Regions from separate parts of the Leifsonia sp. GW821-FHT13C05 genome, predicted to be linked through region 2. Evidence: predicted binding sites of a transcription regulator. Region 2 holds the regulator's gene; the other holds the start of a gene.
What was found. Region 2 encodes LexA, which represses DNA repair genes until DNA is damaged. Its sites were predicted from a motif close to TCGAACANNTGTTCGA; they were not measured.
Positions count from the first base shown of each region.

Region 1: a site for LexA is predicted at 10,851-10,866, ahead of uvrA (excinuclease ABC subunit UvrA). Genes of this name have one in related genera too.

Region 1 is NZ_JBXAPT010000001.1:436,143-451,005, forward strand. Features, by position in the region: gene AC1ROC_RS02060 (DUF885 domain-containing protein) at 1-258, shown strand, start outside; gene AC1ROC_RS02065 (DUF4166 domain-containing protein) at 266-895, shown strand; gene AC1ROC_RS02070 (epimerase) at 892-1,875, shown strand; gene rpsA (30S ribosomal protein S1) at 1,984-3,438, shown strand; gene coaE (dephospho-CoA kinase) at 3,535-4,131, shown strand; gene uvrB (excinuclease ABC subunit UvrB) at 4,194-6,260, shown strand; gene AC1ROC_RS02090 (DUF4129 domain-containing protein) at 6,331-7,050, shown strand; gene AC1ROC_RS02095 (hypothetical protein) at 7,047-7,715, shown strand; gene AC1ROC_RS02100 (AAA family ATPase) at 7,712-8,782, shown strand; gene AC1ROC_RS02105 (DUF58 domain-containing protein) at 8,779-10,230, shown strand; gene AC1ROC_RS02110 (hypothetical protein) at 10,227-10,784, shown strand; gene uvrA (excinuclease ABC subunit UvrA) at 10,964-13,840, shown strand; gene uvrC (excinuclease ABC subunit UvrC) at 13,850-14,863, shown strand, end outside.
Region 2 is NZ_JBXAPT010000001.1:120,551-135,413, forward strand. Features, by position in the region: gene miaA (tRNA (adenosine(37)-N6)-dimethylallyltransferase MiaA) at 1-95, shown strand, start outside; gene dapF (diaminopimelate epimerase) at 98-979, shown strand; gene AC1ROC_RS00555 (class I SAM-dependent methyltransferase) at 1,017-1,631, opposite strand; gene hflX (GTPase HflX) at 1,689-3,224, shown strand; gene AC1ROC_RS00565 (methylenetetrahydrofolate reductase) at 3,517-4,512, shown strand; gene metE (5-methyltetrahydropteroyltriglutamate--homocysteine S-methyltransferase) at 4,509-6,866, shown strand; gene AC1ROC_RS00575 (metallopeptidase family protein) at 6,960-7,310, shown strand; gene lexA (transcriptional repressor LexA) at 7,426-8,145, opposite strand; gene AC1ROC_RS00585 (LysM peptidoglycan-binding domain-containing protein) at 8,381-8,749, shown strand; gene AC1ROC_RS00590 (histidinol-phosphate transaminase) at 8,809-9,912, shown strand; gene hisB (imidazoleglycerol-phosphate dehydratase HisB) at 9,909-10,511, shown strand; gene hisH (imidazole glycerol phosphate synthase subunit HisH) at 10,508-11,140, shown strand; gene priA (bifunctional 1-(5-phosphoribosyl)-5-((5-phosphoribosylamino)methylideneamino)imidazole-4-carboxamide isomerase/phosphoribosylanthranilate isomerase PriA) at 11,197-11,943, shown strand; gene AC1ROC_RS00610 (SseB family protein) at 11,927-12,799, shown strand; gene AC1ROC_RS00615 (MFS transporter) at 12,830-14,095, opposite strand; gene AC1ROC_RS00620 (LysR family transcriptional regulator) at 14,174-14,863, shown strand, end outside.

The DNA.
Region 1 (14,863 bases), 320 kb from region 2:
ACGGGGGAGTACGCCTTCCAGTTCCTCGGCGAGAACGTCAACATGAACGACGGCTTCGTGCGCTTCGAGGTGAACCGCTACCTCGGCTGGCCCGGCCAGGCGCCGTCGTACAAGATCGGTCAGCGCATCTGGGAGCAGCTGCGCGACGAGTACGCGCGTCGCGAGGGGGCGTCCTTCGACATCAAGGCGTTCCACAAGAAGGCGCTCGACATCGGCGGTGTCGGCCTCGACACCCTGAAGTCGGCCCTGCTCGACTGAGCACCGGATGGCGACCTCGCCGTACCGGGTCGTCCTCGGTGACGCCTTCGACGGCCTGCATCCGCGGCTGAAGGCGTACTTCGACGGCATCCCGGAGGGTGGTCACGGCTTCGGCCGGGGCGTGTTCGACACGGTCGGCACGCCCCGGCGCTGGCTGTGGCCGGCCCTGGCGGTGCTCGCCAGGGCGCACGTCGTGTTCCCCGTGTGGGAGCACGACGTGGCATTCACGGTGTGGAACGCGCCCGGCGTGACGGCCGGCGGCGTCCCGTCCGTGCGAGCGACGCGGGTCTTCCTGCTCGCCTCCGGGCGACGCGCGATGGTCGACGAGATCACCGTCGACGGCGGCGTCATCGTGGACACGCTCGGCCGACCCGCCCGCGTGTCGGCGCACTTCGCCGCCGCCGTGATCGACGGCGGGCTGACGCTCACGTCCACCAGAGTGGCGTTCCTGCTCGGGAGGGCGCGCATCCCGGTGCCGCGGCTGCTTGCTCCGCGGGTGCAGCTCACCGAGCGCTACGACGACGAACGGGATGCACAGCTCGTCTCGATCAGGCTCGACCTGCCGGGCGTCGGTAGGCTCTACGAATACGCGGGGACGTTCCGCTATCAGATCGAACAGGGGGAGCGGGACGCGTGAGCCACCGCATCGTCATCGCCGGGGCATCCGGTTTCATCGGCCAGTACCTGACGGAGGCTTTCCGCGCATCCGGGGCCGTCGTGCAGACCATCGGACGCAGAGGCGCTGATGCCACCTGGGCCGACCAGGACAGCATCCGGCGGGTGGTGGACGGCGCCGACCTGGTCGTCAACCTGGCCGGCAAGAGCGTCAACTGCCGCTACACGGACGCCAACCGCGCCGAGGTGTTCCGCTCCCGGCTCGACACCACCAGGGCCATCGGCGACGCGATCGCCGCGAGCGACAGTACTCCTCCGCTCTGGATCAACTCGTCCACCGCCACCATCTACCGTCACGCGGAGGACCGCGCGATGACCGAGCGCGGCGGTGAACTCGGCACGGGATTCTCGGTGAACGTCGCCACGGCGTGGGAGAGGGCGTGCTTCGAGCGAGACCTGCCGTACACCCGCCGCGTCGCGCTGCGGATGGCCATCGTGCTCGGCGACGGGAGCGCGCTCGCCCCGCTGATCAGGCTCGCGCAGTTCGGGCTCGGCGGCCCGCAGGTCGACGGGCCGTGGTTCGCGACGGCCGCGCGCAGGAATGCCGGCACCTTCCACGAGTTCCGCGCCCGCGGAGGGCAACAGCGGTTCAGCTGGGTGCACATCCGGGACGTGCTGGGTGTCATCGAGTTCGTGCGCGCGCATCCGGAGCTCGACGGCGTGGTCAACGTGTCGTCGCCGAACCCCACCGACAACCGCACCTTCATGGCCACGCTGCGACGCGTCCTGGGCGTGCCGTTCGGGTTCCCGGCATACCGGTGGATGCTCGAGGTCGGCTCGATCGCGATCCGCACCGAGACCGAACTCGTGCTGAAAAGCCGCTGGGTCGTGCCGGAACGGCTGCTCGAAGCCGGCTACGAATTCGCTCAACCGGACCTCGAGCCGGCACTCGCCGAGATCGTCGCCGCCCGCGGCTTGCCGCCCACCGCTTTACACAGCTAGACTGGACTGTCACATTTGTGGCACCTCTATCCGCCTGCCGTTCGCGGAACAAAACAGAAGCACCATCGCGACCGGCCTGAATTATGTCCATAACGGAGCACTCACTACATGACAACCGCAACGACCGACAAGGCACCCAAGCAGGTCGCCATCAACGACATCGGATCTGCTGAAGACTTTCTTGCCGCGGTCGAAAAGACGCTGAAGTTCTTCAACGACGGAGACCTCATCGAAGGTACCGTCGTCAAGATCGACCGCGACGAGGTCCTCCTCGACGTCGGTTACAAGACCGAGGGTGTCATCCCCTCCCGCGAACTCTCCATCAAGCACGACGTCGACCCCACCGAGGTCGTCGAGGTCGGCGACACCGTCGAGGCGCTCGTTCTCCAGAAGGAGGACAAGGAAGGCCGCCTCATCCTGTCCAAGAAGCGTGCGCAGTACGAGCGCGCGTGGGGCGACGTCGAGAAGATCAAGGAAGCCGATGGCGTTGTCACCGGTACCGTGATCGAGGTCGTCAAGGGTGGACTCATCGTCGACATCGGCCTCCGTGGCTTCCTCCCGGCGTCGCTCATCGAGCTCCGCCGCGTGCGCGACCTCACGCCGTACCTCGGCCAGGAGATCGAGGCGAAGATCCTCGAGCTCGACAAGAACCGCAACAACGTGGTCCTGTCGCGCCGTGCCCTGCTCGAGCAGACCCAGTCCGAGAGCCGCACTACGTTCCTGAACAACCTGCACAAGGGTCAGGTCCGCAAGGGTGTCGTGTCGTCGATCGTCAACTTCGGTGCGTTCGTCGACCTGGGCGGCGTCGACGGTCTCGTCCACGTCTCCGAGCTCTCCTGGAAGCACATCGAGCACGCCTCCGAGGTCGTCGAGGTCGGTCAGGAAGTCACCGTCGAGATCCTCGAGGTCGACCTGGACCGCGAGCGCGTCTCGCTGTCGCTCAAGGCGACGCAGGAGGACCCGTGGCAGGTCTTCGCCCGCACCCACGCGATCGGTCAGGTCGCACCGGGCAAGGTCACCAAGCTGGTTCCGTTCGGTGCGTTCGTGCGCGTCGCAGACGGCATCGAGGGCCTCGTGCACATCTCGGAGCTGTCGGGCAAGCACGTCGAGCTCGCCGAGCAGGTCGTTTCGGTCGGCGACGAGGTCTTCGTCAAGGTCATCGACATCGACCTCGAGCGTCGTCGCATCTCCCTCTCGCTGAAGCAGGCGAACGAGGGCGTCGACCCCGAGGGCACCGAGTTCGACCCGGCGCTGTACGGAATGCTCACGGAGTACGACGACCAGGGCAACTACAAGTACCCTGAGGGCTTCGACCCCGAGACGAACGAGTGGAAGGAAGGCTTCGAGGCCCAGCGCGAGAAGTGGGAGCAGGACTACGCTGCAGCCCAGGCTCGCTGGGAGGCCCACAAGAAGCAGGTCGCCAAGGGTCTCGAAGAGGCCGCAGCCGAGGGCACCGCGTCCACCGGCGGTTCGACCTTCACCTCCGAGTCCACCTCGGGCGGAACGCTGGCCGACGACGAGTCGCTCGCCGCTCTGCGCGAGAAGCTCAGCTCGAACTCCTAAGCGGTTCATCCGGAACGGCCGGTCCCTCACGGGGCCGGCCGTTCCGGCGTTAACGCGAGCGAGCCGGCGGCGGCAGGACGCGGTTAGCATGGTCTGGTGCAGCTGATCGGACTCACCGGCGGGATCGCCTCCGGCAAATCGACCATCGCCCGCCGCCTCGCCGAACACGGGGCCGTCGTCGTCGACGCCGATCGCATCGCGAGGGAGGTGGTCGAGCCCGGCTCCCCGGCGCTCGCGCAGATCGCCGAGACGTTCGGGCCGCAGGTGATCCGCGAGGACGGCAGCCTCGACCGGCCGGCGCTCGGCGCGATCATCTTCGCCGACGAGGATGCGCGGCTGCGGTTGAACGCGATCACCCACCCCGCAGTGCTCGCCCTGTCCACCGAGCGTTTCCGTGCGGCGGGGGAGGCCGATCCGGATGCCGTCGTCGTCTACGACGTGCCCCTGCTGGTCGAGTCGGCCAACGAGTACCCGTTCGATCTGATCGTGGTGGCGCACGCGTCCGCGGACACGCGCATCCGGAGGCTGGTGGAGCTGCGGGGGACGGACGAGGCGGAGGCACGGCGCAGGGTCGGCTCGCAGGCGACCGACGAGGAGCGTCTGGCGGTCGCCGACGTGGTGATCGACACCGACGGCACCCTGGAGCAGACGCTCGCGCAGACCGACGCGCTGTGGGACAGGCTGCGCGGCTGACAGCCGTTCCGCTCAGAGCGCACACCGCCAGGAATGTCGGCGGTCCTTCCTAGACTGGACATATGCAACCCACGCGCGCCGTCCGTCCCTTCGAGGTCGTCAGCGAATACCAGCCGAGCGGTGACCAGCCGCAGGCCATCGCCGAACTCGCCGGTCGCATCAACGCCGGCGAGACCGACGTCGTGCTGCTCGGCGCGACGGGAACAGGCAAGTCGGCCACCACGGCCTGGCTGATCGAGCAGGTGCAGCGTCCGACGCTCGTGCTCGCCCACAACAAGACCCTCGCCGCCCAGCTGGCCAACGAGTTCCGCGAGCTCATGCCCAACAACGCGGTCGAATACTTCGTCTCCTACTACGACTACTACCAGCCGGAGGCGTACGTCCCGCAGACGGACACCTTCATCGAGAAAGACTCCTCGATCAACGCGGAGGTCGAGCGGCTGCGGCACTCCACCACCAACTCGCTGCTCAGCCGTCGCGATGTGGTCGTGGTCTCCACCGTGTCCTGCATCTACGGCCTCGGCGCCGCGGAGGAATACCTCGAGGCGATGGTGGCCCTGCAGGTGGGGGAGAACGTCGGCCGTGACAAGCTCATCCGTCGTTTCGTCGGCATGCAGTACGAGCGCAACGACATCGACTTCTCGCGTGGCAAGTTCCGCGTGCGCGGCGACACCATCGAGATCATCCCGGTCTACGAGGAGAACGCGGTGCGCATCGAGCTCTTCGGCGACGAGATCGAGGCCATCTACACACTGCACCCGCTCACCGGCGAGATCATCTCCAAGGTCGACGCGATCTCGATCTTCCCCGCGACGCACTACGCGGCCAGCCCCGCCACGATGCAGCGCGCCATCGGCACCATCCAGACCGAGCTGCACGACCGGCTGGTCGAGCTGGAGCGCGAGGGCAAGCTGCTCGAAGCGCAGCGACTCAGGATGCGCACCCAGTTCGACATCGAGATGATGGAGCAGATCGGCTTCTGCTCCGGCATCGAGAACTACTCGCGCCACATCGACGGCCGTCAGCCGGGCGAGGCGCCGAACTGTCTGCTCGACTACTTCCCAGACGACTTCCTCGTCGTCATCGACGAGTCGCACGTCACGGTGCCGCAGATCGGCGCGATGTACGAGGGCGACTCCTCGCGCAAGCGCACGCTGGTCGAGCACGGGTTCCGCCTGCCGAGCGCGCTCGACAACCGCCCGCTCAAGTGGAACGAGTTCAAAGACCGCGTCGGCCAGACGGTCTACCTGTCCGCCACGCCCGGCCGCTACGAGATGGGCATCGCCGACGGCGTCGTCGAGCAGATCATCCGCCCGACCGGCCTGGTCGACCCGGAGATCGTCGTGAAGCCCACCAAGGGCCAGATCGACGACCTGCTCGAAGAGATCCGGCTGCGGGTCGAGCGCGACGAGCGCGTCCTGGTCACCACGCTGACCAAGAAGATGGCGGAGGAGCTCACCGACTTCCTCGCCGAGGCGGGCGTGAAGGTCCGCTACCTGCACTCCGACGTCGACACCCTCCGCCGGGTCGAGCTCCTCACCGAGCTGCGCGCGGGCGTCTACGACGTGCTCGTCGGCATCAACCTGCTGCGTGAGGGTCTCGACCTGCCCGAGGTGTCTCTCGTGGCGATCCTGGATGCGGACAAGGAAGGCTTCCTGCGGTCGTCGACCTCGCTCATCCAGACCATCGGCCGCGCGGCGCGCAACGTCTCCGGCCAGGTCCACATGTACGCGGACGTGCTGACCGACTCGATGAAGAACGCCATCGAGGAGACCACGCGCCGCCGCGAGCGGCAGGTCGAGTACAACAGGGTCAACGGCATCGACCCGCAGCCGCTGCGCAAGCGCATCGCCGACATCACCGACGTGCTCGCTCGCGAGGGCGCAGACACGGCAGCGATGCTGGCCGGCCGCGAGGCGAAGAAGAAGAGCCCGACGCCCAACCTCCGCAAGGGCGGCATCGCCGCGCAGGGCGCGAACGAGCTCGAGGCTCTCATCGCCGACCTCAACGGCCAGATGCTCGCCGCCGCCGGAGAACTGAAGTTCGAGCTGGCCGCGCGCCTCCGCGACGAACTCGGCGACCTCAAGCGCGACCTCCGCCAGATGGAGAAGGCCGGCCACCTGGGCTGAGCGGGCCTCGCCTGTCCATCGGGCGACCGGTATACGGTGGCAGGGTGAGCGCGATGACGACGGCGGGGCGATGAAGCGTCATCGGATGCTGCTCGCCTGCTCGGCGCTCGCCCTCATCGCCGTGGTCGCGCTGGCCGTGCAGGGCGCCCCGGTATTCTCCGGGATGCGCTGGATCCCTCCCGCGGAATCCCAGCCCCCGCTCCCGCAGAACCTCACCGGCCCCACCGCCTCCGGGTCTCCGGCTCCGCGCGAGCTGCAGCACGTCACCCGGTTCGACATCTCCTGGTTCGTGGTCGCCGCCGCCGTGATCGTGCTCGTCATCGTCGCAGCCCTCATCTGGCGAGCGGTCCGTCGCCGTCTCACCCTCCCGGAACGGGATGCATTGCCGCTCCTCCCCGACGCCCTCGGCGACGCGGCACCCGAGGATGTGCCCACCCCGGAACCCGTCCAGGTCCGCCGCGGCCTCGACCTGGCCTACGACCGCCTGACCGAACCGCGCGAACCCCGAGACGCCATCGAACGCGCCTGGCTCGGACTCGAAGAGGCGGCCACCGACTCCGGGATGCGCAGACTCCCCGCCGAGACCCCCGGCGAGTTCACCACCCGCGTGGTCGTCCGCGTTGCCACCGACCGGGCTGCCGCGACCACGCTCCTCGACCTCTACCTGCTCGCGCGTTTCAGCGCGGCACCGGTCACGGCCGACGAGGTCGCCCGCGCCCGCTCCGCAGTGGATGCGCTCCGCGCGTCCTGGACCATGGCGCCCCGCAGCGCGGCAGGAGGCCCGCGGTGACCGGGGACGAGCGCGCCGCCGCCGAGCACCTCGCGCCCGCGCGCGCCCCGAGCAGGCGTCTCCTGTTCTCTGCCGGTTTCCGCTGGCGCATCGCCGGGTGCATCCTGCTCGCGGCAGTCGCTGGCTTCGTCGCCTGGTTCTTCGGCCTCGACCCCGAGCACTCCATCGGTCTGGCTGCGATCATCCTCGCCGCCGGTGCCTGCGCGACGGTTCTTGGAGAGCAGGCAGGAGTCGACTGGCTTCCCGACCCCGTGCTCCCGCGCGACGGCGCCCGCCGCGACGTGTCCCAGCTCGGCTGGGCGCTGCACACCCGCGGCGGGGGAGTCGCGCCCGAGGCTGTCCGCCGCCTCCGCTCCGTCACGGCCAGCACCCTCGAACTCCACGGCCTCGACCTCGACAACCCCGCAGACGCCCCCGAGATCGCCCGCCTCCTCGGCCCCGACACGGTCCGCCTCCTCCGCCGCGGCACCGCCGAGTCCCCGAAACCCGCCACCTTCGAGGCGATCGTCACCTCCCTCGCCCGCCTCGCCGAAACACTCATCGGCCCCGTCGACCCCGACAGCGACAGCGACGGCCACGACCACCACAGGGTCGGCAGAGCCGAGCCACACGCAGCATCCACCGCATCCACCGCCCCCACCCCGCCCCAGGAGCCGCACCCATGACCGCCGCCACCCCCGACCTGCCCGCCGCCTCCCGCGACCTCCCCGCCGCACGTCCCGCTGCGCTCCCCGTCGCCGAGATCGCCCGGCTGAGCGGCGACATCCTCGACCGTGTCGGCAGCGTCGTCGTCGGGATGCGCCCGGCGCTCGAACTGGCGCTGGCGACCATCCTCGCCGGCGGTCACGTGCTGTTCGAAGACGTCCCCGGCCTCGGCAAAACGCTCGCCGCGCGCAGTATCGCGTCGGCCATCGGTCTCGACTTCCGGCGCCTGCAGTGCACCCCCGACCTGCTCCCCGCCGACATCACCGGCTCATTCGTCTATGCACCTGCGTCGGCCGAGTTCGTCTTCCGCCCGGGGCCGATCTTCACCGGCCTGTTCCTCGCCGACGAGATCAACCGCACCTCGCCGAAGACCCAGTCCGCGCTGCTGGAGGCGATGGCCGAAGGTCAGGTCACCGTCGAGGGCCAGAGCTTCCCGCTGCCGGAGCCCTTCCATGTGGTCGCCACCTCCAACCCCATCGAGTTCGAGGGCACGTACGCGTTGCCGGAGGCGCAGCTCGACCGGTTCATGGTGCGGCTGAGCGTCGGCTACCCGGATGCGCAGGGCGAGAGCCGCGTGCTGCTCGCGCGGGTGAGCAGGCGCAAGGAGGTCGCGACGGTCGAGCCGGTGATCGACGCCGCCACCCTCCGTGCCATGCAGGACGGCGTCGAGCTGGTCGACGTCGACGAGGACATCGCGGCATACTGCGTCGCCCTCGCCGCGGCCACGCGCCGTCACCGGTCGGTGGAGGTGGGCGCGTCGCCGCGCGGTTCGCAGGGGCTGCTGCTCGTCGCGCGCGCTCGCGCCGTGATGGCCGGACGCGATTTCGTGATCCCCGACGACGTCAAAGCCGTCGCGGTCCCCGTCCTCGCGCACCGCCTCTCGCTCACCGTCCAGGCCTGGACGAGCGGCGTGCAGGCCTCCCAGGTGGTCACCGAGGTGGTCAACTCGGTGCCCGGTCCTCCGTCGGTCGGAGCAGCACGGGATGCGGCCCGCGCGACTGTCCCGGATGCGGGGCTCCCCGGGTGACCGCCGAGGAGCCGGGCCGCCCACCGCAAGCCCCGGCGACCACCGCATCCACCCCGTGGGACCTCAGCCCGGCCGTCGTCGCCGCGCTGGTCGTCGCGCTCGTCTGCCTCGGCGCCGGTTTCATCGCGAGCAGGGTCGAGCTGGCCCTGGTCGGTGTCCCGTTGCTCATCGCGGCGGCCTACGGCTGGGACCGTCGCCCCGGCGACCGCATCCCGCTCGCGTTCTCGGCGTCCGTCGAGCCCGCACGCGACGGGTCCACTGGCCGCTCCCCAGCGGCTCCTGCTTCCTCCACCAGCCCGTCGATCCCCACGACCGAGACCACCGCGCCCACCCGCACCACCCAAGGCGCCATCGTCCGCGCCATCGGCTCCGTCACCACCCCCACCTCCAACGCCCCCACCGGCATCGACGCCGTCGGGGTCCGCATCGCGCTCCCGAACCGGGCGCCGCTGGACACGGTCCTCACCCCGCGCGCGGCTACACGCATCCCGGCCGACATCGTCGTCGTACACTCCGGACCGCAGCGGCTGCTGCGGCTGACCGCCCGCGTCATCGGCGCAGACGCGTCGTTCGTCGGCGACACCGCGGCGGCGCCCGCGCTCGACCGGGTGGTGCGTCCGCGGATCGTGCCGGTGCGGAGCCTGCCGCTTCCCGCCCGGCTGATCGGGCTGACCGGGCCGCACCCGTCCGCGCGGCCGGGAGACGGGGGCGAGTTCCGGGATGTCGACCGGTTCCAGCCGGGGGACAGGCTGCGCCGCATCGACTGGAAGGCGACCGCCCGGCGGGCGCAGAGCGCCGGTGAGCTGTTCGTCCGCCGCACGATGGCCACCTCCGACGCCGCCGTCCAGTTCGTGATCGACAGCAGGGACGATCTCACCGGGAGGGTCGCGGACTGGGCGGCCATGCATCCACTGCCCGGCGTCTCGTCGCAGGATCTCGCGCGGGAGGCGGTCGTCTCGCTGGCCGGAGCGTACGTCGCGGCGGGGGACAGGGTCGGCTTCGACGACCTGGCGGACCCTGCCCGCGCCATCCCTCCCCGGGCGGGCGCCAGGCACCTGCACCGGGTGTCGCGCGCCGTCGAGCTCACCGGCCCGCGCGGCGCGGCCACCGAGCGGGTGCGCGCGCCGATCCTCGCCCCCGGCGCCCTCGTCTATGTGATGTCGACGTTCCTCGATGAGCAGCCGCTGCGCCTCGCGCTCGTCTGGCGGGCCGCCGGGCACCGGGTGATCGCCGTGGACGTGCTGCCCGCCAGGCTCACGCGCGACCTTCCCCCGAGGGAGCGGCTGGCGCTGAAAGTCGTCGAGGTCGAGCGCGCCCTACGTTTCCGCCGGCTGGCGGCGGCGGGCATCGACGTGCTCGCCTGGCAGGACAGCGACGACAACGGAGCCGAATCCGGCACACGGGATGCGCGCCTCCGCGAGCTGAGCAGGCCGAGGAGGTCCCGGTGAGCGGCGCAAACGCCACAGAACCCGTGCTCGGCGCCACCGTTCCCGGGTGGAGCGTTCGTGCCCTGTTCGGCGCGATCGCCCTCGCGCTCTGCCTGACCGTGGCAGACTCCGGATTCTGGCTGGCCGTGTCGCTCGCCCTCACCGCGGCGGCCGTCGCCGTTCCGCGCTGGCTGACGGCGTGGTTCCTCATCGGGGCGCTCGCGTTCACCGTGCTGCTGCATCCGCAGTCCGTCGGCGAGTGGCGGGTGTATGCGCTGATCGCCGGGGCGCACGCTCTGCACCTGACGGCATCGTGGATGCTCGTGGTGCCGCCGCTCGCCCGGCTGCAGCCCGCCGTGCTGCTGTCGTCGCTGCTGCGGTTCGTGATCGTCCAGGTGCCCGTGCAGCTCGCCGCAGTCGGGCTGCTCGCGCTCACGACGAGTGCCGGGGGCGGTGCGACGGTGTGGCCGGCGGTGCTCACCGGAGTCGCGGTCGTGGCGCTCTTCCTCGTCGCGGTGCCTCTGTTGCTGCGCCGTCCGCACCGTCCGGCGGGGCAGCAGGACGATCCCCGGTAGCAATGTCGGTGGTCCGGCATAGACTCGGCGGCGAGCGGTGACAGGCCTGTCGATGAACCGGTACAATCGAACATATCTTCGATCTGTGCCGGCGTGCGATCTGCGCTGGGCGAACACAGCCGACCTGGGGCGACGAGTAGCGGAGAATTGATCGAGTGACTGAAATTGATCGGGTGGTTATGGGCAAGGTGACGGGTTCACACCTCAGCGTGCGAGGAGCGCGGGTGCACAACCTGCACAACGTCGACCTCGAGATCCCGAGGGACTCGCTCGTGGTCTTCACCGGGCTGTCCGGTTCCGGCAAGTCGTCGCTCGCCTTCGACACGATCTTCGCCGAGGGGCAGCGCCGATACGTCGAGTCGCTGTCGGCGTACGCCAGGCAGTTCCTCGGGCAGGTCGACCGACCGGATGTCGACTTCATCGAGGGCCTGAGCCCCGCCGTGTCGATCGACCAGAAGTCCACCAACCGCAACCCGCGGTCCACGGTCGGAACGATCACCGAGATCTACGACTACATGCGTCTGCTCTGGGCGCGCATCGGCGTCCCGCACTGCCCCGTCTGCGGCGAGCCCATCCAGCGCCAGACCGTGCAGCAGATCGCGGACCAGCTGATGGAGCTCGAAGCGGGCAGGCGCTACCAGGTGGTCAGCCCCGTCGTCTCGCAGAAGAAGGGCGAGTTCGTCGACCTCTTCAAGGAGCTCGCGGCATCCGGATACTCGCGCGCCATCGTCGACGGCCAGCAGATCCAGCTCAGCGAGCCGCCGACGCTCAAGAAGCAGTACAAGCACGACATCTCGGTGGTCGTCGACCGTCTGGTCGCCGGGCCGGACATCCTGAGCCGCCTCACCGACTCCCTGGAGACCGCGCTGCGGCTCACCGACGGGCTGGTCCAGGTCAACTTCGTCGACGGAGAGGGCCCGGATGCGTGGCGCACCTTCAGCGAGAAGCTGTCCTGTCCCAACAACCACCCCATCCAGCTCACCGAGATCGAGCCGCGAACCTTCTCGTTCAACGCGCCGTTCGGCGCCTGCCCGGAGTGCTCCGGCCTCGGCACGCGCATGGCGGTGGATGAAGACCTGCTGCTCGGCGACGAAGACCTCAGCATCGCCGACGGCGTCATCGTGCCGTGGACCACGCAGGGCAAGGGGCTGTTCCAGTACTACGAGAAGCTGCTCGACGGGCTGGCCCGCGACCTCAAGTTCTCGCTGAAGACGCCGTGGAAGAAGCTCCCGGACGAGGTGCGCAACGCGGTCATGCGCGGCGACAACTTCGAGGTCAAGGTCAAGTGGAAGAACCGCTACGGCCGTGAGATGAGCTACACCTCGGGCTTCGAGGGCGTCGTGCCGTACATCGAGCGCCAATACCTGCAGGCCGAGACCGACACGCAGCGTGCGCGCTGGGCGGAGTACCTCCGCGAGGTGCCGTGCTCCGTGTGCGGCGGCAAGCGGCTGAAGCCCGAAGTCCTCGCCGTCCTCGTGCACGGCGCGAGCATCGCCGACGCGTCCGAGCTGAGCTTGAGCGATGCCCGGGTGTTCATGGACAAGCTGCACCTCACCGAGCGCGAGGAGAAGATCGCCGCCCAGGTGCTGCGCGAGATCAAGCTGCGTCTCGACTTCCTCATCCAGGTCGGGCTCAACTACCTCGACCTGTCGCGCGCAGCCGCCACTCTGTCGGGTGGCGAGGCCCAGCGCATCCGGTTGGCGACGCAGATCGGCTCTGGGCTCACCGGCGTGCTCTATGTGCTCGACGAGCCGAGCATCGGCCTGCACCAGCGCGACAACCGCCGTCTGATCGACACCCTCGTCGCACTGCGCGACCTGGGGAACACGCTGATCGTGGTCGAGCACGACGAAGACACCATCCGCACCGCCGACTGGGTGGTCGACATCGGACCGGGCGCCGGCGTCAACGGCGGTCACGTCGTGCACTCGGGCTCGTACGACGAGCTGCTGGAGAACAGGGATTCGCTCACCGGCGACTACCTCTCCGGCCGCAAGGAGATCGAGATCCCGGCCAAGCGTCGCAAGATCGACAAGAAGCGCATGATCTCCGTGGTCGGCGCCGAGGCCAACAACCTCAAGAAGGTCACGGTCGACTTCCCGCTCGGCACGTTCGTCGCCGTCACGGGCGTGAGCGGGTCCGGCAAGTCGTCGCTGGTCAACGACATCCTGTATCGGGTGCTGGCCAACAAGCTCAACGGCGCACGCAAGCTGCCGGGCAAGCACAAGGCCGTCACCGGGCTTGAGAACCTCGACAAGGTCGTGCACGTCGACCAGGCGCCGATCGGACGCACGCCGCGCTCCAACCCGGCGACGTACACCGGCGTCTTCGACCGCATCCGCACGCTGTTCTCCGAGACGATGGAGGCGAAGTCGCGCGGCTACCTGCCCGGCCGGTTCAGCTTCAACGTCAAGGGCGGGCGCTGCGAGGCGTGCTCCGGAGACGGCACGATCAAGATCGAGATGAACTTCCTGCCCGACGTCTACGTGGCGTGCGAGGTGTGCGGGGGAGCGCGGTACAACCGCGACACCCTGTCCGTGCACTACAAGGGCAAGAACATCGCCGAGGTGCTCGACATGCCGATCAGCGAGGCCGCGGAGTTCTTCCGGCCGATCTCGGCGATCCACCGCTTCCTGCAGACCCTCGTGGATGTGGGTCTCGGCTACGTCAGGCTCGGCCAGAGCGCCACGACGCTCTCCGGCGGCGAGGCGCAGCGCGTCAAGCTCGCCACCGAGCTGCAGCGCCGCTCCAACGGGCGCAGCGTGTACGTTCTCGACGAGCCGACCACCGGTCTGCACTTCGAAGACGTCCGCAAGCTCCTTCTGGTGCTGAACGGGCTGCTCGACAAGGGCAACACCGTGATCGTCATCGAGCACAACCTCGACGTGATCAAGTCCGCGGACTGGATCATCGACATGGGGCCGGAGGGCGGAGCAGGCGGCGGAGAAGTCATCGCGACCGGAACGCCGGAGCGCGTGGCGGAAACGCCGGGCAGCCACACCGGATACTTCCTCAAGGAGATCCTCCAGGGCGAGAGCGCCCGGGGCGCCGCGTAGGCCGGGCGCGTGGCAGACACCGTCAGCTACCGGCCGAAAGCCGGTGAGATCCCGACCCAGCCCGGGGTGTACCGGTTCCGCGACGCCAACAGGCGCGTGCTCTACGTCGGCAAGGCCAAGAACCTGCGGGCGCGGCTGAGCAACTACTTCCAGCCGCTCCGCAGCCTGCACGAGCGCACCAGGCGCATGGTGACCACCGCGGCGTCGGTGGAGTGGACGGTCGTGGCGACCGAGTTCGAGGCGCTGCAGCTCGAATACACCTGGATCAAGGAGTTCAACCCGCCGTTCAACGTGCAGTTCCGGGACGACAAGTCGTACCCGTACCTGGCGGTGACACTGGGGGACCGCATCCCGCGGGTGATGGTCACGCGCAACCGTGGCGTGAAGGACGCGCGGTACTTCGGGCCGTACACGAAGGTCTGGGCGATCAGGGACACGGTCGACCTGATGCTCAAGGCGTTCCCGATGCGCAGCTGCTCCGACGGCGTCTACCGCAGGGCGGAGCTCACCGGGCGTCCGTGCCTGCTCGGCGATATCGGCAAGTGCGCAGCTCCCTGCGTCGGGCGGATCAGCCCGGAGGATCATCGCGAGCTGGCCGAGGACTTCGTCTCGTTCATGGCGGGCAACGACACCAAGTACATCCGGGTGATGACCGAGCGGATGAAGCAGGCCGCGAGCACGCAGGACTACGAGGCCGCCGCCCGCCACCGTGACGCGATCCAGGCTCTCGAAGCGGCGATGGGCAAGAGCGCCGTCGTGCTTCCCGACAACGTGGACGCCGACGTGTTCGGTATCGCGCACGACGAGTTGGCCGCCGCCGTGCAGCAGTTCATCGTGCGCGGAGGCCGCATCCGGGGTGTGCGCAGCTGGGTGGTCGACAAGGAGCTCGACGTCGAACTCGGCGACCTCGTCGAGACCGTGGTGCAGAACGCGTACGAGGGATCGGATGCTCCGCCGCGCGAGATCCTCGTGCCGGAGCTGCCGGACGACGCCATCGAACTCGAGCAGTGGCTCACGGCCCGC
Region 2 (14,863 bases):
GGCGGCAGGTCAGCTGGTTCAAGCGGTACCCGCGCATCCACTGGCTGGACTACGACGACGAGAATCTGACCGCCGCGGCGCTCGGTAGGCTGTGAGCATGGCGACAACCCTCCACTTCACCAAAGGTCAGGGCACGGGAAACGACTTCGTGCTGTTCTCCGACCCGGACGGCCAGGTGGACCTCACCCCCACGCAGATCGCCGAGATCTGCGACAGGCACTTCGGGATCGGCGCGGACGGGATCATCCGCGCCGTGCGGTCGAAGCACCTGCCGGAGGGCGCGGAAGCGCTGGCGGAGGACGACGGCGCCGAGTGGTTCATGGACTACTACAACGCCGACGGGTCGCCAGCGGAGATGTGTGGCAACGGCATCCGGGTGTACGTGCGCTACCTGATCGCCTCCGGGCTCGTCGAACTCGCCGACGGAGACACGCTTGCGATCGGCACCCGCTCCGGCGTGCGCGATGTGCAGCGCAACCTCACCGGGTTCCAGGTGGATCTCGGCCGCTGGGCGCTCGACGGCGGAGAGCCGCTGGTGCGGGCGAAAGAGCTTCCGGTGGCGCGGCCGGGGCTCGGGATCGACGTGGGCAACCCGCACGTCGTGGTCGCCGTGGCCGACGAATCCGAGCTGGAAGCCGCCGACCTCAGCTACATCCCGCACATCGAGCCGGAGCCCGTCGACGGCGCGAACGTGGAGTTCGTCGTGCCGCACGAGCCGCTCGTGGTCGACGGCGTCGGACGCATCCGGATGCGCGTGCACGAGCGCGGGAGCGGCGAGACGCTGTCCTGCGGCACCGGTGCGGCTGCTGCGGCGCTGGCCGTGCGCTACTGGGCCGGCCAGGGTGCGCCCAACCAGTGGCGCGTGGATGTTCCCGGCGGCACAGTGGGTGTGCGCATGTTCGCGACGGAGGACGGCGAGCACGTCGCCCTCTCCGGTCCGGCCGAACTCGTCTACACCGGCACGCTCGACCTCGCCTGACCCGCACTCAGAGCCGGAGGGGTCGCGGCGCGGCGCGTCAGTCGGCGGAACGGCGGGCGCGGAGGACGCGGTAGCCCTTGGAGGTGGCCGCGCGGGTGGTGGTCAGGTCGGGGAAGGTGGCCTGCATCCAGCGGTGCAGCGAGTCGGAGCCGAGGTTGCGCTGCACGACGAGCCACGCATCCGAGCCGGGCTCGAGACGCGGAAGCCAGCGCTCCAGCAGGTTGTGCAGCTCGTTCTTGCCCACCCGGATGGGTGGATTCGACCAGATCGTCGTAAAAAATACATCATCGGGAACATCATCCGGCGTGGATGTGTTTACATTGGTGAGTCCGAGCTTCTGCGCGTTCCTGCGCACCACGTCCAACGCTCGGGTATTGACATCGACGGCCCAGACGGTCGCGTGAGGGGATTCGAGAGCAAGTGTGAGAGCCACAGGCCCCCAGCCGCATCCGAGGTCTAACAGCTGACCGCCGGGCGGCGCGGAGGGGACATGGTCGAGGAGCACTCGCGTACCCGTGTCAACGCGCTCGGGGCTGAAGATTCCGTTCGCCGTCGTCAACTCGTAGGTCTGTCCAGCGAGACGGACCGTGATCGGGCGGAGCTTCAGTTCACTCTCGGGCGCCGGGGAAAAGTAGTGATCTCCGCTGGCCATAAGAGGACCGTACAGGACGCTAACAAACTAGGGTTAACCCAGATGCAGGATTTTCAGATGAATGAACATGTGAGCACGGATCAGGTCACGGACGACACGCGCGACGACGACGTCGTCGCCCGCGTCCTCGCCAGTGCGGAGAGCCGTGCAGGAATGACGCTGTTCGGCGGCGGCGCGCAGGCGCTGCAGACCGAGCACACCGACGATGCCGGGCACGACGGCGACCAGTTCGACCGCGAGGAGCGCGCAGCGCTGCGCCGCGTCGCCGGGCTGTCCACCGAGCTCGAAGACGTCACAGAGGTCGAATACCGGCAGCTGCGGCTCGAGAACGTCGTCCTCATCGGCGTGTACTCGCAGGGCACGTTGCAGGATGCGGAGAACTCGATCAGGGAGATGGCCGCCCTGGCGGAGACCGCGGGCGCCGTGGTGCTCGACGGTCTGCTGCAGCGGAGGCCGCATCCCGACCCCAGCACCTACCTCGGCAAGGGCAAGGCGCAGGAACTCGCCGGGATCGTCGCTGCGCTCGGCGCAGACACGGTCATCGCGGACACCGAGCTGGCCCCGAGCCAGCGGCGCGCGCTCGAAGACGTGGTGAAGGTGAAGGTGATCGACCGCACGGCCGTGATCCTCGACATCTTCAGCCAGCACGCCAAGAGCCGGGAGGGCAAGGCGCAGGTCGAGCTCGCACAGCTCGAATACCTGCTGCCGCGTCTGCGCGGCTGGGGTGAGTCGATGTCCCGCCAGGCCGGTGGCCAGGTGGGCGGCGCAGGCGCCGGTATGGGGTCGCGTGGTCCTGGTGAGACGAAGATCGAGCTGGACCGTCGCCGCATCCACACCAGGATGGCCAAGCTGCGCAAGCAGATCGCCGGGTTCAAGCCGGCGCGCGAGGCGAAGCGGGCGAACCGCAACCGCAACTCGGTGCCGTCGGTGGCCATCGCCGGATACACCAACGCGGGCAAGTCGAGCCTGCTCAACCGCATCACCAAGGCGGGCGTGCTCGTCGAGAACGCGCTGTTCGCGACACTGGATGCGACCGTGCGCAAGTCGGTGACCGCCGACGGCCGCCTGTACACGCTGGCCGACACCGTCGGCTTCGTGCGCAACCTGCCGCACCAGCTGGTCGAGGCGTTCCGCTCCACGCTGGAAGAGGTGGCGGAGTCCGACGTGATCGTCCACGTGGTGGACGGCTCGCATCCAGACCCCGCCAGTCAGCTGGCGACGGTGCGGGATGTGATCGGCGAGGTGGGAGCGCGCGAGCTGCCGGAGATCGTGGTCTTCAACAAGTCCGACCTGGTCTCGCCGGACGACAGGCTGGTGCTGGGCGGACTCGAGCCGGGCGCGATCTTCGCCTCGGCGCGCACGGGTGAGGGGATCGACGAGATCCTCGCCGCCATCGCGCGCCTGCTGCCCGATCGCTCCGTCGAGGTCGACCTGGTCGTCCCGTACGACCGCGGCGACCTCATCTCGGCGCTGCACGAGCGCGGGCGCGTCATCTCCACGGACTACGTGGAAGACGGCACCAGGGTCAAGGCCAAGGTGATGCCCGAATACCTGTCGGTGTTCGAGGCGTTCGCCGTGGAGCAGACCGCCTGACGTCGGGACGCATCACGAAGCCGGGACAGGGTCATCCTGTCCCGGCTTCTGTGTTTCCGGAGCCCTCGATCGTCACACGATGACACAGAACGGCGACACCGGGACCAAAGGGTTGTAGATTGCCATTCAACCGCAGCGGGCACCCGCTCGGTGGTGCGACAGCCGAGCCCGGCACCCGCCCGCGAACCACCTCACCGACCGGCTTCCGCCGGGCGGCGGGGTCCCACCTTGACCGAGGCGGGCGCGGCCCCGGGCGGGGTTCAGCGTCACACCACCGACACCAGAGGACGCCATGAGCTGTACGGACGCGCGGTTCTCCTTCGAGCTGTACCCGCCGCGGAATGCGCGCGCCGCCGAGGCGCTGCCCGCGACGATCCAGAAGCTCGCGGCCGCGCATCCGGACTTCATCTCCGTCACGTACGGCGCGAACGGGTCGTCCCGGTCGTCGTCGCTCGACGTGCTGCGCTACATCCTCGACCACACCGACGTGAGCCCGATGGCGCACCTCACCTGCGTCGGCTCGTCGCACGCGGAGGCGGCCCAGCTCATCCGGGAGTTCCTGGATGCGGGCATCCGGCGGTTCCTCGCGGTGCGCGGCGACCCGCCCGCCGACCTGGCGCCGGGGGAGACCGGCCTCGGCGACCTGCACAGCTCCGCTGAGCTGGTGCAGCTCATCCACCGGGTGCAGGCGGAGCGCGTGCCGTACGGCGAGCTGCCCGTGCCCGGCCTGCCGGCGAGCACCGTGCTGTCGCACCGCGAGCACGTGCAGATCGCGGTCGCGGCGTTCCCGAACGGCCACCCGACGTCGCACGGCGTCAGCCAGGACATCGACACCCTCCTCGCCAAGCAGGCGGCGGGCGCGAACCTCGGCATCACCCAGCTGTTCTTCCACCCGGAGGACTACCTCGGCTTCGCGCAGAAGGCCCGGGATGCCGGAGTGCTCTTCCCGATCCTGCCCGGCATCATGCCGGTCACCAGTCCGGCCAGGCTCACGCGGATGCTCGAGCTGAGCGGGGAGGACCTGCCGAGCGAGCTCGCGATCCAGCTGGAGGTCGAGCCGACGGAGGAGGGGCAGCGGGAGATCGGGATCGCCTGGGCGACCGACTTCGCGCAGAAGCTGCTCGACGGGGGCGCTCCGGGCATCCACCTGTACACGTTCAACCAGCACGAGGCGGTGCTGTCGGTGCTGGAGCGGGTGGGGCTGCTCGGGGCCGCCGCGCCTGTGCAGCAGACCACGACGACCACCACGACCACCGACGCCAGCACCACCGAAAGGGAACCAGCATGACCGACACCACTCCCCGCATCCCGTTCCCCACGGGGACGATCATCGGCTACCCGCGCATCGGGCGCCGCCGCGAGCTCAAGAAGGCCGTCGAGAGCTTCTGGGCGGGAACGATCACCGCCGACGAACTCGAAGCCACGGCCGCAGACCTCCGCGCCGCCACCAGGGACCGGCTCGCCGCGCTCGGCCTCGGCCTCGATGACGCATCCATTCCGGAGAGCTTCAGCTACTACGACCAGGTGCTCGACGCCGCGGTCACCGTCGGCGCCATCCCGTCCCGGTTCGCCGCGCTCGCGGACGCCGACGGGTCCGTCGACCTCGCCGGATACTTCACGATCGCCCGCGGAGAGGGCGAGAACGCGCCGCTGGAGATGACCAAGTGGTTCGACTCCAACTACCACTACCTCGTGCCGGAGATCGGGCCGGAGACCGAGTTCCGGCTCGCGTCCGACCGCATCGTGCGCGAGTTCGAGGAGGCGAAGGCCGCGGGCTTCGTCACGCGTCCGGCGATCGTCGGGCCGGTGACCTTCCTGCTGCTCAGCAAGGCGAGCGACGAGGCGCCTGAGGGCTTCCGTCCGCTGTCGCGCCTCGGCGACCTGCTGCCGGTCTACGCCGAGCTGCTGTCGCGCCTCGCCGCTGCCGGTGCACCGTGGGTGCAGCTCGACGAGCCCGCGCTCGTGAGCGAGTCCATCGACGAGCCGCGGGATGCGGTGCTCGCCGCCCTGGCGACTGCGTACGACACGCTCGGCGCGGTGCCGGGCCGTCCCGCCCTGTTCGTGGCAGCGCCGTACGGCAGCCTCGACGACGCGCTCCCGGTGCTCGCCACCTCCCCGGTCGAGGCGATCTCGCTCGACCTGGTGCGCGGGGCCGTTCCGCGCGGGCTCGACGCTGCGACCGCATCCGGGCTGTCGGCCAAGACCGTCGTCGGCGGGGTGGTCGACGGGCACAACATCTGGCGCGGAGACCTGGAAGCCGCGTTCGGCACCCTCACCGAGCTGCTGTCGCTGAGCCCGGACGTCGCCGTCTCGACCTCCACCTCGCTGCAGCACGTTCCGCACGACGTGGACGACGAGCCGGAGCTGTCCGACCAGCTGAAGAGCTGGCTCGCCTTCGCCGACCAGAAGGTCGCGCAGGTCGCCACGCTGGCGCGCGGGCTGGTGGACGGCCACGAGGCCATCCGGGAGGAGCTGAGCGCCGCCTCCGCCGCCCTGGCGGACCGAGCGTCGGCGCCGGGCGTGCGCGTGCCGGCCGTGCGCGAGCGCGAGGAGGCGCTGACGGAGGCCGACTTCGCCCGCGGAGAGTACGCCGACCGGCTGGCCGCCCAGGATGCCGCCCTCGGGTTGCCGTTCCTGCCGACGACCACCATCGGGTCGTTCCCGCAGACGGGCGACATCCGCCGCTCGCGTGCGCAGTTCGCCAAGGGACTCATCACCGAGGCCGAATACCTGGGCAGGATGCGCGACGAGATCAAGCGCGTCGTCGACCTGCAGGAGGAGATCGGCATCGACGTCATCGTGCACGGCGAGCCCGAGCGCAACGACATGGTGCAGTACTTCGCCGAGAACCTGGACGGGTTCGCGGTGACGCAGAACGGCTGGGTGCAGTCGTACGGCTCGCGCTGTACGCGCCCCTCCATCCTCTGGGGCGACGTGTCGCGGCCGAAGCCGATCACGGTGGAGTGGTCGACGTACACGCAGAGCCTCACGCCCAAGCCGGTCAAGGGCATGCTGACCGGGCCGGTGACGATCCTCGCCTGGTCGTTCGTGCGCGACGACCAGCCGCTCGGCGAGACGGCGCGGCAGGTGGCGCTGGCGCTCCGCGACGAGATCTCCGACCTGGAGGCCGCGGGCATCCGGGTGGTGCAGGTGGACGAGCCTGCCCTGCGCGAACTGCTGCCGCTGAAGAAGTCCGACCACGCCTCCTACCTGGACTGGTCGGTCGGATCGTTCCGGCTCGCGACCTCCGGCGTGCGCGACGAGACGCAGATCCACACGCACCTCTGCTACTCGGAGTTCGGCGTGGTCATCGACGCGATCCGCAACCTGGATGCGGACGTCACCAGCATCGAGGCGGCCCGGTCGCGCATGGAGGTCGTGCACGACATCCAGAGCTCCGGGTTCGAGCACGGCATCGGCCCGGGGGTGTACGACATCCACTCGCCGCGCGTGCCGTCGGTGGCCGAGGTGACCGAGCTGCTGGAGACGGCGCTCGGGGCGATCCCCGGGCGGCAGCTGTGGGTGAACCCGGACTGCGGGCTGAAGACGCGCGGCTACGACGAGACCGTTGCGTCGCTGCGCAACATCATCGAGGCGACGCGTGCCGTGCGCGCCTCCGCCTCGGCGCCGACTCCCGTGTAGCACGTTCGCTTCTGAGCCCGGGGTTTTCGCCGCAGTCTGTTCGTCTGCGGCGAAAAACCCGGGCTCTGTCGCGTGCGGGGCGAGGATGGGGGAATGGTGGAGATTGGCGCTGACGCGTTCGAGGCACTGGTGGGAGAGGTCTTCGATGCGCTTCCGGCCGACATGGTCGAGCCGCTGGAGAACGTCGCGATCCTGATCGAGGACCAGCCTCCCGGCGCGAGGCCGCGCCTTTACGGGCTGTACAGCGGGCATCCACTGACCAGGCGCGGCGTGTACGGTTTCGGCGAGTTGCCCGACCGGATCACCCTGTACCGCAACAATCTCGCCGCGAGCGTGTCGACCATGGATGCGCTGCGCGCCCGGGTGCGGATCACCCTCGTCCACGAGATCGGCCACTACTTCGGCCTCGACGACGCCCGCCTCCAGGAACTCGGCTGGGCCTGACCGCGCGCCCCGCTCGTCCCGCCTCGCCTCGCAAAAACAATCGAGTCCGAAGTTATTCACGCGCCACGCCGGTGGCGAGGGTGAACAACTTCGGACTCGATTGTTTGGGGGTGGGTCAGACGGCGCGGAGGACGGCGACGACTTTGCCGAGGACTTCGGCGTAGTCGCCCAGGATGGGTTCGAAGTTGGAGTTGCGGGGGAGCAGCCAGGTGTGGCCGTCGCGCTGGCGGAAGACCTTGACCGTTGCCTCGTCGTCGAGCATGGCCGCGACGATGTCGCCGTTCTCCGCCGTCTTCTGGGTGCGGACGACCACCCAGTCGCCGTCGCAGATGGCCGCGTCGATCATCGACTCCCCGACGACCTTCAGCATGAAGAGCTCGCCGTTGCCGACCAGCTGGCGGGGGAGAGGGAAGACCTCTTCCACCTGCTGCTCGGCGGTGATCGGGACACCGGCGGCGATGCGGCCGACCAGAGGCACCATCGCGGCGTCGCCCACGGGCGTCTGGTTCTCGTAGTCGACGGACTCGGACGAGTTGGAGGGCAGGTCGATCAGGATCTCGAGCGCGCGCGGCCGGTTGGGGTCGCGGCGCAGGTATCCGCTCAATTCGAGCTGGTTGAGCTGGTGCGTGACGCTCGACAGGGAGGAGAGGCCGACGGCGTCTCCGATCTCGCGCATGCTCGGCGGATAGCCGCGCTGGCTCACCGAGCGCTGGATGACGTCGAGGATGGCCAGCTGCTTGTCGCTCAGGTTCTTACGTCTGCGCGTGCCTCCGCGCTCGCGTGCTCCCTGGTTGTCGTTCGCCACGGTCGTCCCTTTCGTGACCCGTCTGCGCATCCGGCCGGCCCGAATGTCGGTGGTGCCTGGTTGAGTGAAGTCCAGACAATCGAAACTGTATCCACGATGCAGGGCTAAAACAAACATGTGTTCGAGCGTGTCTCGAAATCGCCCGGATGTTTTCGCCACTGAATCACAGTTGTGGTTTCGAACATTCGAAGATATATTCGGAACACAGCTTCGCATCCGGCCTGCCGGCCAAGCACCGGGTGCGGAATCTTAGGAGGTCAACAGCATGAGCACAGCAACGGTCACGATGTCGTCGTCGCAGTTCCAGACGCCCGCCGGCGCTCGCACGCGCCTGCGTCTCACGCGCCGTGGGCGCGCGGTCCTCACCACGCTCGCCTCCGTCCCGCTCATCGTCGGGGCCCTGGTCTTCGCCCTCAACGGCGGGGGAGCCCTCGCCTCCGGCGACCAGGCCCACGTGCGCTTCCAGTACGTCACGGTCGAGTCGGGCCAGTCCCTGTGGAGCATCGCCGAGAAGGTCGCGCCGAGTGCCGACCCCCGCGACGTGATCGCCAGCATCGTCTCCCTGAACCAGCTCGACACCGCGGTGGTTTCGCCCGGGCAGCAGCTCGCGATCCCGTCCCAGTACGCGAAGTAGGGGCAGCGGCGCTGTGCAGCCCGGCGTCACACGGCTCGCGGCGTGACTAGCATTGATGGGTGACCTCTCTTTCCGATCTGCCGATTCGTGATGACCTGCGGGGGAAGACCCCGTACGGAGCGCCCCAGAAGGTCGTTCCCGTGGCGTTGAACGTGAACGAGAACACGCATCCGGTGCCGGCAGACGTCGCCGCCGACATCGTCGCCCGCATCTCCGCCGCGATCGGGAGCGTCAACCGCTACCCCGACCGGGAGTTCACCGAGCTGCGCGAGAGCTTCGCGCGGTACCTCGGGCACGGGCTCACCGCCGAGAACATCTGGGCGGCGAACGGGTCCAACGAGGTGCTGCAGCACATCCTGCAGGCGTTCGGTGGACCGGGCCGCACCCTGCTCGGGTTCTCCCCGACGTACTCCATGTACCCGCTCCTCGCATCCGGAACAGGCACCGGCTGGATCGCCGCCGCCCGCGACGACGAGTTCGAGCTCTCCGCCGAAACCGCGGCCGAGCAGATCCGGCGGGAAGACCCGGACATCGTGATCCTGTGCTCGCCGAACAATCCGACCGGCACGCCGCTGTCTCTCGCGACGATCGAGGCCGCATACGACGCCGCGCGCGGCATCGTGATCGTGGACGAGGCGTACGCCGAGTTCATGCCCGACGGCGAACAGACGGCGCTGAGCCTGCTGCCGGGGCGTCCGCGGCTGCTGATCTCGCGCACCATGAGCAAGGCGTTCGCGTTCGCCGGTGCGCGCGTCGGGTACCTCGCCGCCGATCCTGCCGTGGTGGATGCACTCCGCCTCGTTCGCCTGCCGTACCACCTCTCCGCGCTGACCCAGGCCGCCGCCGTCGCGGCGCTCGCCCACTCCGCCGAGATGCTGGCGATGGTCGGCGAGATCCGCACCCAGCGCGACCGGCTCGTCACCGAGCTCGCCCGGCTCGGCTACCAGCCGCACCGCAGCGGCAGCAACTTCGTGCTGTTCGGCGGCGTCGCCGACCCGCACGCGACGTTCGAAGCGCTGCTCGAACGCGGGGTGCTCATCCGGGATGTCGGCATCCCGAACCACCTGCGCGTTACAGCAGGCACCGAGGAGGAGACCACCGCTTTCCTCGACGCTCTCGCGGCGCTCCGGCGTCCGGGCGCCCCGGTAAACTCGCTGTCATGACGAATCGCATCGCCACCCTGCAGCGGGAGACCAGCGAGTCCAGCATCGAGCTGAGCATCGACCTCGACGGCACGGGCGCTACGGACATCGAGACGTCCGTGCCGTTCTACGACCACCTGCTGACGGCGTTCGCGAAGCACTCGCTCACCGACCTCCGGGTCCGCGCGAGCGGTGACACCGACATCGACGTGCACCACACCGTCGAAGACATCGGCATCGTCCTCGGTCAGGCCATCAAGCAGGCGCTCGGCGACAAGCGCGGCATCTCCCGGTACGGCGACGCCCTCGTCCCGCTCGATGAGGCGCTGGTGCAGGCGGTCGTCGACATCTCCGGACGGCCGTACCTCGTGCACACCGGCGAGCCCGCCGGGTTCGAGTTCCACCTCATCGGCGGTCACTTCACCGGGTCGATGGTGCGCCACGTCTTCGAGGCCATCTCGTTCAACGCCGCCATCACCACGCACATCACCGTCGTCGGAGGCCGCGACCCGCACCACATCGCGGAGGCCGAGTTCAAGGCGTTCGCCCGCGCGTTCCGCCAGGCCAAGGCGCTCGACCCGCTGATCACCGGCATCCCCTCCACCAAGGGGGCGCTGTGACGAAACCCGATGTCGTCGTCTTCGACTACGGGACGGGCAACGTCCACTCGGCCGTCAAGGCGCTCGAAGAGGCCGGTGCGAACGTCGAGCTGACGGGCAATCGCAAGCGCGCCCAGGAGGCGGACGGGCTGCTCGTCCCCGGTGTCGGTGCGTTCGCCGCCGTCATCGACGCGCTACGCGCATCCCACGGCGACGAGGTCGTCGACAAGCGCCTCGCCGGCGGACGGCCGGTCCTCGGCATCTGCGTCGGCATGCAGGTGCTGTTCGAGCACGGCGTCGAGCACGGTCTCGAAACCGAGGGGCTCGGCGAATGGCCTGGCACCGTCGACCTGCTGAAGGCCGACGTGGTGCCGCACATGGGCTGGAACACGGTCGACGCTCCGGAGAACTCCGCGCTGTTCGACGGGCTGCACGACGAACGGTTCTACTTTGTCCACTCATACGCCGCGCAGGACTGGACCCTGGATGTGGTCCCGCCGTTCCCGAAGCCGCGTGTCACCTGGGCCACCCACGGCCAGCCGTTCATCGCGGCCGTCGAGAACGGGCCGCTGAGTGCGACCCAGTTCCACCCGGAGAAGTCCGGACGCGCGGGCATTCAGCTACTGCGCAACTGGATCGGCACCCTCTAAGCCGACAGGCAACACCCCGAGCCCGCGCGGACGCGCGGACCCAACCGAGGAAGATCATGAGCGAATTCAACAACACCCCCCGGCTCGTCCTGCTGCCGGCGGTCGACGTGGCCGACGGCAAAGCGGTGCGCCTGACCCAGGGCGAGGCAGGCTCGGAGACGAGCTACGGCGACCCGGTCGACGCGGCAGCCGAGTGGGCGGACGAGGGCGCGGAGTGGATCCACCTGGTCGACCTGGATGCGGCGTTCGGCCGGGGCGACAACCACGCCATCCTGAAGAAGGTCATCAAGCAGGTCCGCGGCGTGAACGTGGAACTCTCCGGCGGCATCCGCGACGACGCCTCCCTGGAGTCGGCGCTCGAGATCGGCGCGAAGCGCATCAACCTCGGCACGGCGGCGCTCGAGAACCCCGAGTGGGCGGCGAACGTGATCGGGCAGTACGGCGAGGCCATCGCGGTCGGCCTCGACGTGCGCGGCACCACCCTCGCGGCCCGTGGCTGGACCCGCGACGGCGGCGACCTGTGGCAGGTCCTCGACCGCCTAGAAGACGCGGGATGCGCCCGCTACGTCGTCACCGACGTCACCAAGGACGGCACCCTCCGCGGCCCCAACCTCGACCTGCTGCGCGAGGTGATGGACCGCACGGCACGCCCGGTGGTGGCGTCCGGCGGCATCTCCAACCTCGACGACATCGCTGCCCTGCGCGAACTGGTTCCGCGCGGCCTCGAAGGCGCGATCGTCGGCAAGGCCCTCTACGCCGGCGCGTTCACGCTGCCCGAGGCGCTGGATGTCGCAGGGAACTGAGCCGGGCGACGGGTCGGGCGACGACCACGCATCCACGGGCCCGAGCGCGAAGGGCGCCGCGCGGCTGAGCGGGTTCGCGGCGCAGCTGGCGGCCGACGCCGGTCGTCTGGCGGACTCGGCGGGCCAGCCGTGGGAGGGCCGGGAGTTCGACGACAACGCGTTCGGCGACGACGACGGCAGCGCCCCTCCCGCACTGCTCGGCGCCCTGGCGGCGTTCCGCGCCGGCGAAGTGGGTGCGGAGGCCGTCGTGGATGCCGTGCGCGCGTCGCGGTTGCTGATCCCGCTGATGGCGCGGCTCGGCGAGAGCGACACCACCGACGACGGGCTGCTGATCGACAAGACCCAGGAACTCGCCATCGTGACCGTCGCCGGTCCGGACGGACGCACCGTGCTGCCCGTGTTCTCCTCGGTGACCGCGATGCAGACCTGGAACAGGGATGCGCGTCCCGTGCCGGCCGACGGGATGCGCGTCGCGCTCGCCGCCGCCGCGGAGGACACCGAGCTGGTCGTGCTCGACCCGACCTCGGAGACCGAGTTCGTGTTGCGGCGCTCAGCGCTGTGGGCGATCGCGCAGAGCCGCCCCTGGCTGCCGAGCGACCGCGACCCGGAGGTGTTCACGGCGTTCACCGCATCCATCGGGTCGGAGCTCGGCGTGCACGACATCGAGCTGATCGCCGGCGACCCCGGCGCCCGGCTGGCTGGGGAAGAACTGGTCGTGCGCCTCACGCTCTCCGCCGGGCTGACCAGGGAGGAACTGGATGCGGTCCTCGGCCGACTCGCTCAGCGCTGGGCCGCCGACGACGTGATCGCGACCCGCGTGGACTCGCTGCGCGTGCAGCTGCGCGCCGCCGACTGACGCGAGCCGCCCCCACCCACCCCGCCCCGCTCAGCGGCGCAGCATCCGCAGGCCGCCGGCGAGCGACAGCACACCCACCACGATCACGAACACCACCAGCACCGGCACCACCGGCCACACGATCAGCGCCACCCCCACCAGCAGCACGGGCACCGCGAGGCCGACGTACGCGATGAGGAAGATTGCCGCGAGCACCTCGCCGCGGTGATCCGGGGACGACAGCGACGCCGCGACCGCGATGGAGGAGCGGAACAGCAGGCCGACGCCCGCGCCCGCGACCACGCCGCTCGCCACGAACAGCCAGAGCCCGGCGACCAGCACACCCACCGCGAGACCGGCGAGGCCGAGCACCACCAGCGGGATGGCCAGCACCAGCTGGGCGCGGGACGACAGCCGGGCGAACACGATCTGCGACACCGCGGACGCGGCGAACACCGAGAACGGGACGGCGCCGGCGACGAGGCGCGAGGTCTCGTGCAGCACGCCGGAAAGCACGGTCGGCGCGAGCGAAGTGAAGAGCCCGAACACCGCGAAGCCCGCGAACGCCGCGACGGCTGCGGCGGAGAAGGTGCTCCGCGCATCCCGTGGCAGTGAGATCCGCTGGGGCCGGTATGCGGGGCGCTCCTCAGCACGCTCGACCGTCTCCGGCACCAGGGCGACCGCCACCGCGGCGACGGCGAGGATCGCCAGGAACACCGCGTACGGGAGCACCAGCGGGGCGGGGAGGAACTGCGCGAACGCTCCGGCGATCAGCGGGCCGATGGCGAGTCCGCCGGTGTTCACGACGGTGGAGACGGTTCCGGCGAGGCGGGGACCTTCCTCCGGGCGGGCGGTGGAGCGCAGTTCGCTGAGGTGTGCGGTCGCGCTGGCCGTCAGCGCCCCGACGCCGACGCCGGAGATGACGCGCGCCACCAGCAGGCCGGGGATGTCGTTCCAGAACAGGAACAGCACGGCGGCGACGATCTCGAGGGCGATGGCGACGAGGATCATCCTGCGGCGTCCCGCCCAGTCGCTGATGTGGCCGATCAGGAACAGGCTCGCGAGCACGCCGATCGCGTACGCAGCGAACACCACCGTGACCACCCAGGTCGGGAACCCGTCGCGCTGCTGATAGAGCGCGTACAGCGGGGTCGGCAGGGTGGAGAACGCCATCACCGCGAGGAACGCCGCCGCGATCACCCAGAATCCTGCACCGTGACGAAGCCGCCACGGCCCACGGGATGCGCCGGAGGCGCCGGTCGAGCCGGATGCGCGGGAGCTGCTTGATGCGCTGGTGGGGGAGGTCATGAGTGCCATACCGCTATCGTGCTCCCACCTGGCAATCGAGTCCAACGGATATCCCCGATTCTGGTGATCGACCACTACGATTACCCCGTGGACACCCGCCAGCTCGAATACTTCGTCGCCGTCGCCGACGAACTCAACTTCACCCGCGCCGCCGACCGGGTCTTCGCCGCCCAGTCCACCGTCTCCGCCGGCGTCCGCTCGCTGGAACGCGAGCTCGGCGGCGACCTGTTCGAGCGCGACAGGCACCGGGTGCGGTTGACGCCGCTCGGCCGCCAGGTGCTGGATGCGGCCCGCACCACCCTCGAGGCCACCGAGCGGATGCGCCTGCTCGCCGACAGCACGGGCGGCCTGCGCGGCGAGGTGAGGGTCGGGATCTTCACCAACCTCACCACCATCGACCTGCCGGGCATCATGGGCGAGTTCCACGAACGCCATCCCCTGGTCGATCTGCGGCTCGGTCCATCACCCAGCGGGTCCACCGGACTGGCCCGGGATGTGCGGCTCGGCAGGATCGACGTGGCCTTCCTCGGGCTGCCCGGCCGGGTGCCCGACCTGCTCTACCGGGATCTCGCGGTGTCGCCGTTCGTCGCCGTGCTGCCGGAGGAGCATCCACTAGCCGGCGCGCAGAGCGTGTCGCTGGCCGAGCTCGCCGACGAACGGTGGGTGGATGCGCGGGAGGGGTTCGGCAACAGGGCGACGCTCGACCGCGCCCTCGGCGAGCGCGGGATCGCGAGGCGGGTGTCGACCGAGCTGTCCGACCTGGGGGAGATCCCGCGG